Regions from separate parts of the Peribacillus sp. NPDC096379 genome, predicted to be linked through region 4. Evidence: riboswitches for the same ligand, from Rfam matches in the RefSeq annotation. Region 4 holds a riboswitch; each other region holds the start of a gene.
What was found. Region 4 has a riboswitch for S-adenosylmethionine ahead of ACIQZI_RS00210 (homoserine dehydrogenase). Riboswitches for the same ligand answer to the same signal wherever they lie in the genome.

Region 1 (3,184 bases), 1.6 Mb from region 4:
TTGGAAAAAAAACTTGGCAGAGTCATTGAAAAATTTCGTCGTAAAGAAATGGAGCTTGTCAAAGAAGCTAAAATCGTTGGTAGCACACTGGCAAAAACAGCAAGCGACAGCACACTTTATGAACAGGAATATGATTTAGTCATTCTTGATGAAGCGAGTATGGCTTATGTCCCACAAGTTGCATTTGCTGCATCGTTAGGCAAGAATATCATTGTCTGTGGTGATTTTAAACAATTGCCGCCAATTGCTTCAGCTCGTGATGAATCAGTGAATAAATGGTTAAAAGAAGATATTTTTCATTGTTCAGGCGTTGTGAATGTAGTGAATGAAGGGAAGCTCCATCCACATTTGTTTCTGTTAAAAGAACAACGCAGAATGCATCCAGATATTTCGGCCTTCACGAATAAACATATTTATCATTCCCGAGTTTGCGATCATGAAAGTGTACAAACGAGCCGTGCAAAAATTGCTAAGAGAAGACCATTTCCTAATCGTGCCTTAATGCTGTTAGAAACGAGTGGAACTGGTGAACATTGTATAGCGGAGCGGACATCGAGATCAAGGATGAATCTTTGGCAGCTGTTCTTGTCATTCCAACTACTTCATGAAGCGTATTCAAGCGGTGCACGATCCATCGGTTATGTAACACCGTATCGAGCTCAATCCCGTCTTATGGATCTATTATTACAAGAAGTATATGCGAAAGAGCTTGAACAAGCTGATATTATTGCAGCAACTGTTCATCGATTTCAGGGAAGTGAACGTGATGTAATGATATTTGACACAGTTGATAGTTATCCTGAAACACGTGCTGGTATGCTTTTGACTGGAAAGAATAGTGAGCGACTCATTAATGTCGCAATTACAAGAACGAAAGGGAAATTCATCCAAGTAAGCGATACGGACTATATTCGAAAAACCGTTTATAAAGGCAAAACATTACGTAAGCTTGTGGATCATCAAACAACCTTCGGACATACAGTTGCAACCAGGGACATTGGCAAGTGGATTCAAAATCATCATCCTAAGCTTCAGTGGATGCATGCGCGTAAGTTGGATGTTCTAGGTGAGGATATTAAAAAAGCATGTCACTCAATTATCTTGTCTATACCTGATAAAGGAATAGTTACAGAGGATTGGTTGAATATGCTGAATTGTAAGCAAAAACATGTTAAGATCACGCTTATTTCCATTCGTCCGCTTCCAGGTTTGGCCGTGCAAGAACAGATTGAAACAAATATTGCTTTTCCATTCGTCATCATTGATAAGCAATATCTCTGGCTAGGAATGCCGCTTGAAGCAACACGTAGACTTTCCCCACCTTATGTGGCTGCACGACTTGATTCAGTTGCGGTTGTTGAACATTTTCTTACCCAACTACCTAGCGTAGAATAGAAGAAACTATAAGGAGCATATCTCAAAAGGTCTGACCTCGCACTCTAAATCAGTATGTAGTGTATCTATCACTTATCCTATACTGTATTTAGTTGTTGCAGGGTCAGACCTTTCTTTGGGGACATCCCCCTTCTTAATTATCCTAGTATTACAATGTGTGAATAAATATTATTCACACAATTCCGATGAAAAATATATGATTTAATCTTGACAATCAGTTATTAGAATATTATGATAAAATTAACTTAATACTTCTTATCAAGAGAAGCCGAGGGAATGGCCCGATGAAGCTTCAGCAACCTCTACAACTAGTAGAAAGGTGCTAATTCCTGCAAGCATTGGCTTGTCAGATAAGAGTGACTACGCATAAAGTCCTCTTTCTATCAGGAAAGAGGACTTTATGCGTTTAATATAGATTAAACCCTTTGAATGTAGACCGTACAAAGGATCATAACTAATTTACTAAGAGAGAAGGTCAACAAATGCCCAATGTAGTGATTTTATCTGGAAGCCCTTCAGCAACATCTAGGACTGATGTAGTTTTAAAATTTGTTCAATCGTTGTTAGAAAAGGAGAATATAACGGTAAAGTATATTTCCGTTTTAGATATTTCTGCTGAGGATTTGCTTTATGCACGCTATAATAGCACGGGAATTAAACAAATAGCAAAATCAATCGAGGAAGCGGATGGGGTGATTATTGGTTCACCTGTGTACAAAGCTTCTTATACAGGTATTTTAAAATCTCTAATCGATTTATTACCAGAAAGTGCGTTTAAAGGAATTCCAGTGTTACCGCTAATGGTAGGTGGGAGTAAAGCGCATTTATTAGCAATCGATTTTGCCTTAAAACCGCTTATAACTACTTTAAAAGGAAGAGCCACTCAAGGGACTTATATTATAGATAATCAAATTGATAAAGAAAATAGTATACAGCCTATTACTGATCAAGATATTCAAACTCGACTTAATAACGATTTAGAGGAGTTTCTCCAAACTATTAAACAAACTAAACCAATAATCGCTTAAGACTACATTTAGCACCAATTTACATCATTAAAAAACGAATGGGTGGTAATGATTATGACAAAAAAAAGAATTTATTTAAATGCATTTGATATGAACTGCGCAGGGCATCAATCCCCTGGGCTTTGGACACATCCAGACGATCAATCATCTACGTACAAAGATGCAGAATACTGGACGCATCTTGCAAAAGTACTGGAAAAAGGGAGATTCGATGCCATATTCCTTGCCGATGTCCTTGGAACATATGATGTATACCAAGGTTCTCGCGATGCAGCAGTTCGTCAGGGTGCTCAAGTTCCAGTCAATGATCCCGCATTTGTTGTTCCGATCATGGCGCAAGTTACAAAGCACTTAGGATTTGGCTTAACTGCGTCGACAAGCTATGAACATCCCTATCTATTTGCTCGACGAATTTCGACATTGGATCATTTAACAAAAGGGAGAATCGGTTGGAATATCGTAACATCTTATTTAAATAGTGCTGCACGCAATCTTGGCTTAGATCAACAAATTAATCATGATAATCGTTATGATATAGCTGATGAATACTTAGATGTTGTCTATAAACTATGGGAAGCTAGTTGGGAAGATGATGCAGTCGTAGTGGATAAGGAAAAAGGGATTTATGCAGATCCAGAAAAAGTTCATGATATCGATCATGATGGTGAATTTTATAAAGTTCCAGGAGCTCACCTATGTGAACCTTCACCACAACGTACTCCTGTAATATTCCAAGCTGGGGCATCACCAAAAGGAACGAA
Region 2 (3,184 bases), on a different contig from region 4:
AGTGAACGAAAACTGCTCTACACATCCTGTACTCGTGCTATGCATGAATTATGTATATGTTTCACTAGTGAGATAAGTCCGTTCATTAAATTGCTTCCAGAGGATCTTTATGAAAAAGAAAATAAAGACAATGGTTGATCAATTTATGGTAAAATAACGAAGTATTTATAGTTAAGAGGTTGTTCAGGAGGACTGTCATGGAGGGAAATACAAAAACGATTTCTAATCGTAGGTTACTTGGCGTTGCTGGACTCGGTTGGATGTTTGATGCAATGGACGTGGGTATGCTGTCATTTATTGTGGTGGCATTACAAGCAGAATGGGGTTTGACAACTCAACAAGTAGGGTGGATCGGTAGTATTAATTCGATAGGAATGGTATTTGGTGCCTTTCTTTTCGGAATTATGGCTGACCGTATTGGAAGGAAGAAAGTTTTTATCATTACCTTGCTGCTTTTTTCAATTGGCAGTGGCTTATCGGCTCTCGTTACATCATTGGCTTTATTTTTAGTACTTCGTTTTCTTATCGGTATGGGACTAGGTGGAGAGCTTCCGGTCGCTTCAACACTTGTTTCAGAAAGCGTACCTGCCAAAAATCGAGGAAAAGTGGTCGTTCTACTCGAAAGTTTTTGGGCATTAGGCTGGCTTATTGCTGCTTTAATTTCCTATTTCGTTATTCCGGGGTACGGGTGGAGAATCGCTTTGATTTTAAGTGCTCTCCCAGCGTTTTATGCCCTTTATTTACGCTTACATCTACCGGATTCACCGAAGTATGTCGGACTTGAAATCAAAGCTAAGCCAACGATTATGCAAAATATCAAAAGTGTGTGGGCAAGAGAACATAGAAAACAAACGCTTGTATTATGGATTCTATGGTTTTGTGTCGTGTTTTCTTATTATGGGATGTTCTTATGGCTTCCAAGTGTTATGGTGATGAAAGGATTTAGTTTAATCAAGAGCTTTGAATATGTATTGATTATGACCTTAGCTCAGCTCCCTGGATATTTTACTGCAGCATGGTTTATCGAGAGAATGGGCCGCAAGTTCGTTCTTGTCACGTATTTAACTGGAACAGCTGTAAGTGCGTATTTCTTTGGCGCGGCAGAGGGACTACCGATGCTCATCACGTCAGGTATGCTGTTGTCATTCTTTAATTTAGGAGCTTGGGGGGCACTTTATGCATATACCCCTGAGCAATATCCGACAATGATTCGTGGTACCGGCGCTGGTATGGCGGCTGCTGCTGGAAGAGTTGGGGGAGTTTTGGGACCGCTTCTCATCGGATATTTCGTTGCAGCGGGTACTGCGCTTAGTGTGATTTTTACAATTTTTACAATTGCAATTTTAATTGGAGCAATTGTCGTGTTAATTTGGGGGAAAGAAACGAAGAACACTGTTTTGCAAGATTAGCAAAATAGGACCATTGACTTTATTTGGAATAAAACGTATAATGGCATTAACATCAATTATATATCATTCTTATCCAGAGAGGTGGAGGGATTTGGCCCTGCGATACCTCGGCAACAGACTCAACTTTGAGCACTGTGCCACATCCAACAAGCGAAGGCTTGGAAGATAAGAAGAGTCGAACGGACGTAAACCTCAGCCTCTTCTTGTTTAAGAAGAGGCTTTTTATTGTTTGGATTTGTTGGTAGTAATCTCAACTGTACAGTGTGGCTATCGTTTGTCGCATTTATCCCGCATGAACGGAAAGTCAAAACCCCAACTGATTGAAGATTCACTTTATGAATAAGCACGTAGAAATGAAAATTTTAATTTACTGAAATAATGTTTGAAGTACACTTAGGAATGGTATATAAAGTTTGTTGAAGAAATTCATATTGAAATAAGCTTGTGAAATAATTGTCTAATAAATGAAGCAAGAGGTGTATAGAATGGCAAAGTTACTGCAGATGGTTGAGGAAAAAAAAGCGTTTTTAATCGAACAATTATTATCCCGTGGCGTGTATAAAACATCCGATCAAAAACATTTTTATGATGTTCCCTTGAGTATTCTAGAGAGAGAATTTGAACAAATTCAAAATAAAGAGTATTCTTCAACTAAAAATATTGTCACTTAGCAGAAGAGTAATTACCAAATATAATCTGGTAGTAATCTTAATAAAAGAGGATGTCCAAAAGAAGTCTGCCCCCGTAACTCCTACTTACACTTCATTTAAACTGTAAGTAGGAGTTACGGGGGCAGATCTTTTACTTTTGGGACATCCTTTTTGCTATTTTTGATTGAATGCTTCATTGCGCGAATGTACTATAGAATTTGTTTAGATTAAATTGAAAAAATAATATATGAGTTGTATAAAATGTGTCTAATTTGCGAATTCTAGATTAATGAAGTAAAACTTTGATTGTAAAATATTGCTTTTATTTGATGATAACTCTAGACTTATTTTACAATAAGTCAAAATAGCTGATGGAGTGTGAGGTAGTGATGAAATCTTTCGTTCAATTATCCAATGAAATTGAACAAAAGCGTGAAGAAATGATTAAACTAGCAAAGGGATTTGGACTTTCGAATAAACAAACAATTAGAGCGAGCCAAGAGCTTGACATATTAATAAATATCTTCAATATTACGCCTCTCACGGATGCGCAATATAGTGAAGAGTATTAGATGATGTTTCGAGGTAGGCTAAATAGAGAAGAAGATGTCTCGAAAGGGTAGACCCCGTACTTCAACACACAGTATTATGTGAAAATAACATGTATATAGACTGTATGTCGCAGTTTGCGGGGATGAAGATTCCTTTGGACATCCTTTGTTTGATTTTATCCTTTTTCGTGTAGCACTCTTTTTCCTAAAATGATTAAATCTCGTTCAATATCGTCTAGCAAGGCAATTTTTTGAAGATTTCCCCATCTTTCAAACCCGAATTTCTCAAATAATTTAATGCTTGGTGTATTGTGACCGAATACGAATCCGAGGATTGTAGCGATGTCTAAAGAAGGACATAGCTCAATGGCTTTCTGGATAGCAAGTCCACCAAGACCTTTCCCACGAAACGAATCGTCCAAATAGATACTTATTTCAGCAGTTGTGTTATAGGCAGGTCTCCCATAAAACGATTGAAAGCTTAGCCAACCAGCAGTCCGATCATCTATTGTTATTACATATAATGGTCTTTTATCAGGAATGTGATCATGAAACCAAGCGAGTCTTGATTGGA
Region 3 (3,184 bases), on a different contig from region 4:
TCAGCAGTACCAATCCTTACGCCGCCGGGATTAAGCGTTGTATCCGCACGTCCGTAAATGACAAACGATTGTTCAAGCGTTTGTTCCGCTAAATCTCCATGTGTCCAAATTCCCGGTCTTTCCGTAAAATAAGAGGAGTGGTAGCGTTTGTCGCCGTCTTCTCCCCAAAACGTAAGCGGCATACTTGGAAATGGCTTTGTGCATACTAAGTCTCCTTTTTGATGGAGAACCGATACTCCACGTTCATCAAGTACATCGACGGCCATTCCAAGTGCCTTGCATGTAATCTCACCACGGCGAACGGGATGTACGGGAGAGCCCATCACGAAGCAACCAATGATTTCCGTTCCACCAGAAATCGATGCCAGCATGATGTCTTCCTTAATATGTTCGTAGACCCAATCATACTGTTCAGCTGATAGTGGGGCGCCACATGAAAGAACACTGCGCAACTGGGATAAATTGTGCTGCTGACCGACAGAATATCCCGCTTTCTGTAAAGTTTCCAAATATTTCGGGCTCGTCCCAAAATGTGTCACGCCAGCTTCTTCAGCAATCTCCCATAAAATTCCGATATTATCTTTTCGTAGTGGCGATCCATCATAGAGTAGAATGGCAGCACCACTTGCAAGTCCCGATACTAACCATGGATACATCATCCAAGCAGTATTTGTGTACCAGTACATTACATCTCCCGGTTTCACGTCACAATGTAATTGATGTTCCTTCACATGTTGAATTAACGTTCCCCCAACAGAATGTACAATCGCCTTCGGAAGCCCCGTCGTTCCAGATGTATAAAGAATATATAAGGGATGATCAAAAGGAACTCTCGTAAACTCAAGAACAGCAGGCCCTTCTTGACACAATTCCTGCCAGCTCAACACTTTTTTTGTTTGTTGAATCGATACCTCCGTATCTTTTGTCAATGTTACGATTGCGGAAACTTCCTTAAGCACCTCGCACACAGCACTAATATTATCCCGGATATCAAAATACTTACTATTATATTGATAATCTAGTGAGACGATCAATACCTTTGGCCGGACCTGTCCGATACGATCGACAATCCCTTGTGACCCAAAGTCAGGGGAGCATGAAGTCCATACAGCACCCAATGATGTCGTTGCTAACAGTGCGACTAACGCTTCAATTCCATTTGTTATTACTCCAGCAACCCGGTCTCCACGACTCAAACCAAGATTTCTTAATCCTTCCTGTGCTCGCGCCACCATGTTGCGCAACTCTCCCAATGAATAGGATTGGGAAACACCGTCTTCCCCGGCCACAATCACAGCTGTTTGCTTTTCATCACCACGTAAAAGGTTTTCAGCAAAGTTCAATTGAGCTTCTAGAAACCAGTGGGCACCTATCATGCCGCCATCGGTTGGAGGAGTGAACACCTTTTCGCCTTTTTCTCCAATGATTTTTGCAAAATCCCAGACTCCTGACCAAAACTCTTCAGGTTTGGCCACTGACCAACGATGAAAACGTTCATAAGGTAAGAGTGGGAATTCAACTTGTTGCGAGAATTCCGTCAAATTAGATTTTGTGATCCATTCTTCACTCGGTTCCCATAGTATGTTTGATTTCAATAAACTGTTTTCTTTTATCAAGATCTTTTCCTCCTTTAACTAAGAATCAGTCATGCACTATTTTCTGATTGTTTTATGTAAGGTTTTTTCACCATTTACTCTTTATAAATTACATAAATTCTATAAGATTACTATGTTTAATGTTTTTATATAGCCTAAATCATACCTGTATGACTCAAATGAAAAACCCCTCATCATAAGAAGAGGGGTGCTCATCTTATCTTTCAGGCATATTCATACCTGCAGGATTTAGCACCTTTTCAAGTTCTCACTTGAAGGTTGCCGGACTTCATCGGGCCTGTTCCCTCCGTCACTCTGGATAAGTAATATTTATTTAGATAACGCACCAATGCGTTAATACGTCAATTTAATAACTTTATTCAGATTATAGAATAATTATCTTTTAAAGTCAATAAAAATTCTGAAAAATTTATCAATTTAGAATCATCGCACTAATATTCATTCTCACATGTCCACTTCTAGAAATGACTCTAACTAGTGAGAGCTAAGGGATTGGCATGCTTTTTTTATACAAAATCCCCTCCGCCCATGATGAGCGAAAGGGATGCGTGAATAAGCATAATCAGCATTCGTCCACCTCCCCATCTTCAGAATCGTCTTACTTCCTCTGAATTTGACACCATGCATAACTAAGCTGGTTGCCGAGGCATCACAGGGTCAGTCCCTCCGCCACCCTTGATAAGAAGAAAATCGTTCAATTAATCTCTATTGCTGATCGTACTCTTTTCCAACCATCTATATAAGTTGAACTAAAGATTTTCCTGAGTTGCATTTGGGGACTATACTTTCTTTATACTTTTCATTCTTGATTGTCTTTTTCTTTTTCATTACTTCTGCTTATCTAATTTATTGGATTGCTGATCTAAAGTTCAAAAAGCTAATCCTACAAGGGAATTCAATTACTAGCTAACGAATAGGTTGTTAGATTACAAAATTCTAACAACCTGTTCTTTCTTAATAGTGATAACATAGTAGCGCTTAATTATTACGGATTTTGTCATCAGCTCAGTTTACACGCACAGGCCGAATCATGAATTTTCAAGTTGAGGATTTTAAGGTCGTATATGTATCGAGTAACGAGAAATAGGTTCTAACTTCGATTATTAATTCAAAAAGCTCTTCACTCTTCCCCCCATCCTTTACAAATATCAACCCATTCCAGTGCATTTGAATATTGAAATAATTCATCACATGTAAGTTCGATCGCTGAATTCGTACTTCCACAGGCCGGGAATATCGTGTCAAATCGTTTCATGGAGATGTCAAGAAAAACGTCGAGATCACGCACTAGTCCAAAGGGACAGACACCGCCGATTTCGTGACCGGTTTGCAAAAAAACTTCTTCTGGTGGAAGCATTCTTGCTTTAAACCCAAATAGATTCTTGAATTTTTTATTATCAATCTTTGCATCACCTGCCGCTACAATTAATAGTGCATTGTCCCCTTCTCCTCGAAACGATATCGTTTTAGCGATACGTGCGGGAATAACCTGAATCGTTGCCGCTGCCTCGCCCACTGTAGCACTTGATGTTTCAAATTCCTTCACATCATCTTCACGATCATACTTT
Region 4 (3,184 bases):
TCTATTTCTTGTTTTTCCGTCATTATACTTTTAAGCAAAATTATATGAATAGTGATAGTGTACTATTGCAAGCTCTAAAACTGTTTTTTCATCAAGACCACTAATTAAGCCAAAAGTGTAAGGCGTTATTTTATAATCCTCAAGAAGGTATTTTAACTCATCTCTTAGGTCTCCATTTTATTAAATTCTCCCGAAAATATATGGTTATATGTCAATGTTTCAATACCAATTGTTTGAATTCCTTCTTAAAGTAACCTGCCCCGTTAGTGCAATAAAAAAGGGATTGCCGCAGCACCCCTGATTTTCAACTCTTGCACCCGTTAGTTAAAGAAATCATACCCTTACTTATTTTCTCAAATATACGACACTGTCGCTTCTTTCTACTTGAAATCTTAAATCATTCTTAACATTAAGCATATTATTACCATATTTAAATGATATACCATATCCATTATTCTCAGGATACCCATATAAATAGCAGACCACTTTTCCATCTTTTAATTGCTTCTTCTGTACCCACATTTAGTTTCATTTTAAAGCCTCCCTGTTCTTTTGCTTTAAAATCATTTCCTTTACTTCTATAGTCTTCTTCATACAGATAGGTAAGGATTTGGGTTATCACTTCTTGTTTGTACGACTTTCACTACCTATAGCGTTCCAGCTAATTCAATTCTACGGATGTTGCTTTTTTAACAAGATTGACTCAAGAACTAACAAGCGTATTTTCAGTTAATACTTTCCCAAGAACTTGATAAAAATAAGTATTTGGCCATTGAATATCACAAATTTCCTCCCAAGATGCTTCGACAATGAGAACATTTGGATTAGGTCTGTCAATGATTTGAATATGAGAAGGAATATTTTCTACAGCCGCATCTCCTGCCATTGCCCAATAAATCTTGGATACCTTCACACTTAATCCATTTTGTTCATCTAAGAAAATAGGCGAAAAACTATGTTTATTTATATACACTAAATCTTCGATAATGGCACTTGCGGTTGGAAGCATTCCCGCTCCAGGCCCTTGGAGGCTAATGTTGCCTACAATATCTCCATCAATGGAGACTGCATTTTGCACGCCTTCGATTTGATAAAATGGATGTGTTTCATTGACCAGTACAGGTTTGACTGAGCATACGATCCCTTTTTCTGTCTTTTCCATAGAAGCTACATGTTTAAATCGATACCCCAATGCTGAAAAAAGCTCAATTTGCTCAGGTGTGATTGATTGAATCCCTTGTCGAATCGATTCCTCCCAATTCGGGTTCTCTCCAAAAGCTAGCTCACTTAAAATCACTGCTTTGTAAAAGGCATCATATCCTTCAATATCATTTGTTGGATCAGCTTCTGCATAACCTTTTTCTTGTGCTAGTTTTAACGCTGTTTCAAATGGACAGCCGTCTTCTCGCATCTTTGTCAAAATAAAATTCGAAGTCCCATTAAGAATCCCTTGCACTTTTTGGATATTATTTACGTTTAACAATTGTCGTAGAGTTTGGATAATCGGAATTCCTCCTGCGACTGTTGCCTCAAATCCTAAAGTAACCCCTTTTTCCTTGGCTATCTGTTTTAATTGAGTTCCATGATAAGCAAACATTTCTTTGTTTGCTGTTATAACATGACATCCTCTGTTCATCGCTTGCTGCAAGTACGTAAAGCTAGGCTCTTGACCAACGATCGCATCAATGACAACATCTAGCTGCTCAAGTGTAATAATCTTGTTAAAATCATCGGTTAACAGAACATCAGAATCTAGTGTATGATGTTTTTCTATATTTTTAACAAGTATGGCAACCACTTTTACCTCTTTCCTAAAAATACGCTTAAGCTTTTCCTGATGTGTTTGAATCGTTTTATAAACACCCTTCCCCACTGTACCGTAACCTAATAATGCAATATGTAAAGCTGTCATGTATATCTCCCCCTTGTCCTATTTATCGATGACTTTAATTGAACATAAAACATTAATGAGCGTCTGCTCTAAACCCTACGATGAAAAAGGTTCAGGTTCTAAAAACTGCATCACCTTATGAAGGTGGGTAGCTGCGCTGATTTTGCGAAGCCCCGCCCCTTTTCCACAGAAAAAACTCCCCACTGCATATGGACAGAAGGGGAGTTTGAATGTTTATATTCAAGATTTATCCACCTTCTTATCTACGGAATGGTTACCATTCCTCTGAATTTGGCACCGGGCATGATATGCTGGTTGCCGAGGCTTCGCAGGGTCAGTCCCTCCGCCTCTCTTGATAAGAAAAGTTAAAATTATTAAACTATTTATAATAATATAATACTTTAAATATTTATCGTCAATAGCGTAAAATGAAACTTCAGAAAAAACAATGAATATGAAAAGGGTGAAATCAGCGCAATTTCACCCTCTATATGTACTGTTCATGACATTAATTGTATTCTAAACGGAATCCGTTACTCTAAAGCCTACTTGTTTAATTGGTTGAATTCAATGACACCAACTGATAGGTGATTTCAGTTTGGTTGTTTGTCCAAGAAACTTTTTGAATGATGGCTATCCCATTCGTTTCACTTTCGATCGTTTTGCGAACTTCAATTGGAATATCGATTGGGTATAGGCGATAGCCGTCTTTCGTTAAACGGAAAAGATTTTCTTCCTCTCTGCTTTCACGGCCTTTTGTCACGATCATCGTGTTTAACTCCATTGGCATTCCCAAAGCATAAACCTCCCTTCCTTTACTTACTTTTTAGCACATTGCTTTCTCGTTTGGTTTTTCATCCACTGTGTTAGATCACAAACGACTTTTCGGTTGATATTCGGCGGGAAATAGTGGGTAAATTCGTCAAAATACCAACTCCAAACAGGCTTGTCTTTTTCCTTCAATGTTTTCTCCAGCCTGTAGGCGTGTTCAATCGACACGTTATTGTCTTTTTCACCGTGAATAATCAGAACTGGTGCAACTAGTTCATCTACTGCAAACAGTGGTGTGCGGTATTTATATTCGTTTGGAACTTTACTCGGCGTACCACCAATAACACGTTTCATCATGCGACGTAGGTCTACACGTTCCACATAAGTTAGAAACATATCAGACACTCCGCCCCATGTGACAACGGAGGCAGCTGATTTACAATAAATTGCCGTCCAAAGGGCCATAATTCCTCCTCGTGAAAACCCGAAAATATGAATATTCTCAGGTTTCACACGTTTGTG

Region 1: it holds a riboswitch for S-adenosylmethionine, as region 4 does, so the genes downstream of both, ssuE (NADPH-dependent FMN reductase) here and ACIQZI_RS00210 (homoserine dehydrogenase) in region 4, are expected to answer to the same signal.
Region 2: it holds a riboswitch for S-adenosylmethionine, as region 4 does, so the genes downstream of both, ACIQZI_RS10845 (Fur-regulated basic protein FbpA) here and ACIQZI_RS00210 (homoserine dehydrogenase) in region 4, are expected to answer to the same signal.
Region 3: it holds a riboswitch for S-adenosylmethionine, as region 4 does, so the genes downstream of both, ACIQZI_RS16770 (acetoacetate--CoA ligase) here and ACIQZI_RS00210 (homoserine dehydrogenase) in region 4, are expected to answer to the same signal.

Annotation. Positions count from the first base shown of each region.
Region 1 is NZ_JBIWFD010000001.1:1,582,811-1,585,994, forward strand. It holds gene ACIQZI_RS07510 (AAA domain-containing protein) at 1-1,395, shown strand, start outside; SAM riboswitch class I at 1,648-1,752, shown strand; gene ssuE (NADPH-dependent FMN reductase) at 1,878-2,423, shown strand; gene ACIQZI_RS07520 (LLM class flavin-dependent oxidoreductase) at 2,478-3,184, shown strand, end outside.
Region 2 is NZ_JBIWFD010000002.1:373,452-376,635, forward strand. It holds gene helD (RNA polymerase recycling motor HelD) at 1-138, shown strand, start outside; gene ACIQZI_RS10840 (MFS transporter) at 198-1,409, shown strand; SAM riboswitch class I at 1,476-1,581, shown strand; gene ACIQZI_RS10845 (Fur-regulated basic protein FbpA) at 1,895-2,080, shown strand; gene ACIQZI_RS10850 (Spo0E family sporulation regulatory protein-aspartic acid phosphatase) at 2,449-2,631, shown strand; gene ACIQZI_RS10855 (GNAT family N-acetyltransferase) at 2,787-3,184, opposite strand, start outside.
Region 3 is NZ_JBIWFD010000003.1:586,949-590,132, forward strand. It holds gene ACIQZI_RS16770 (acetoacetate--CoA ligase) at 1-1,616, opposite strand, end outside; SAM riboswitch class I at 1,810-1,921, opposite strand; SAM riboswitch class I at 2,195-2,301, opposite strand; gene ACIQZI_RS16775 (YbaK/EbsC family protein) at 2,737-3,184, opposite strand, start outside.
Region 4 is NZ_JBIWFD010000001.1:23,433-26,616, reverse strand. It holds gene ACIQZI_RS00210 (homoserine dehydrogenase) at 704-1,912, opposite strand; SAM riboswitch class I at 2,148-2,253, opposite strand; gene ACIQZI_RS00205 (DUF2584 domain-containing protein) at 2,445-2,687, opposite strand; gene ACIQZI_RS00200 (alpha/beta hydrolase family protein) at 2,711-3,184, opposite strand, start outside.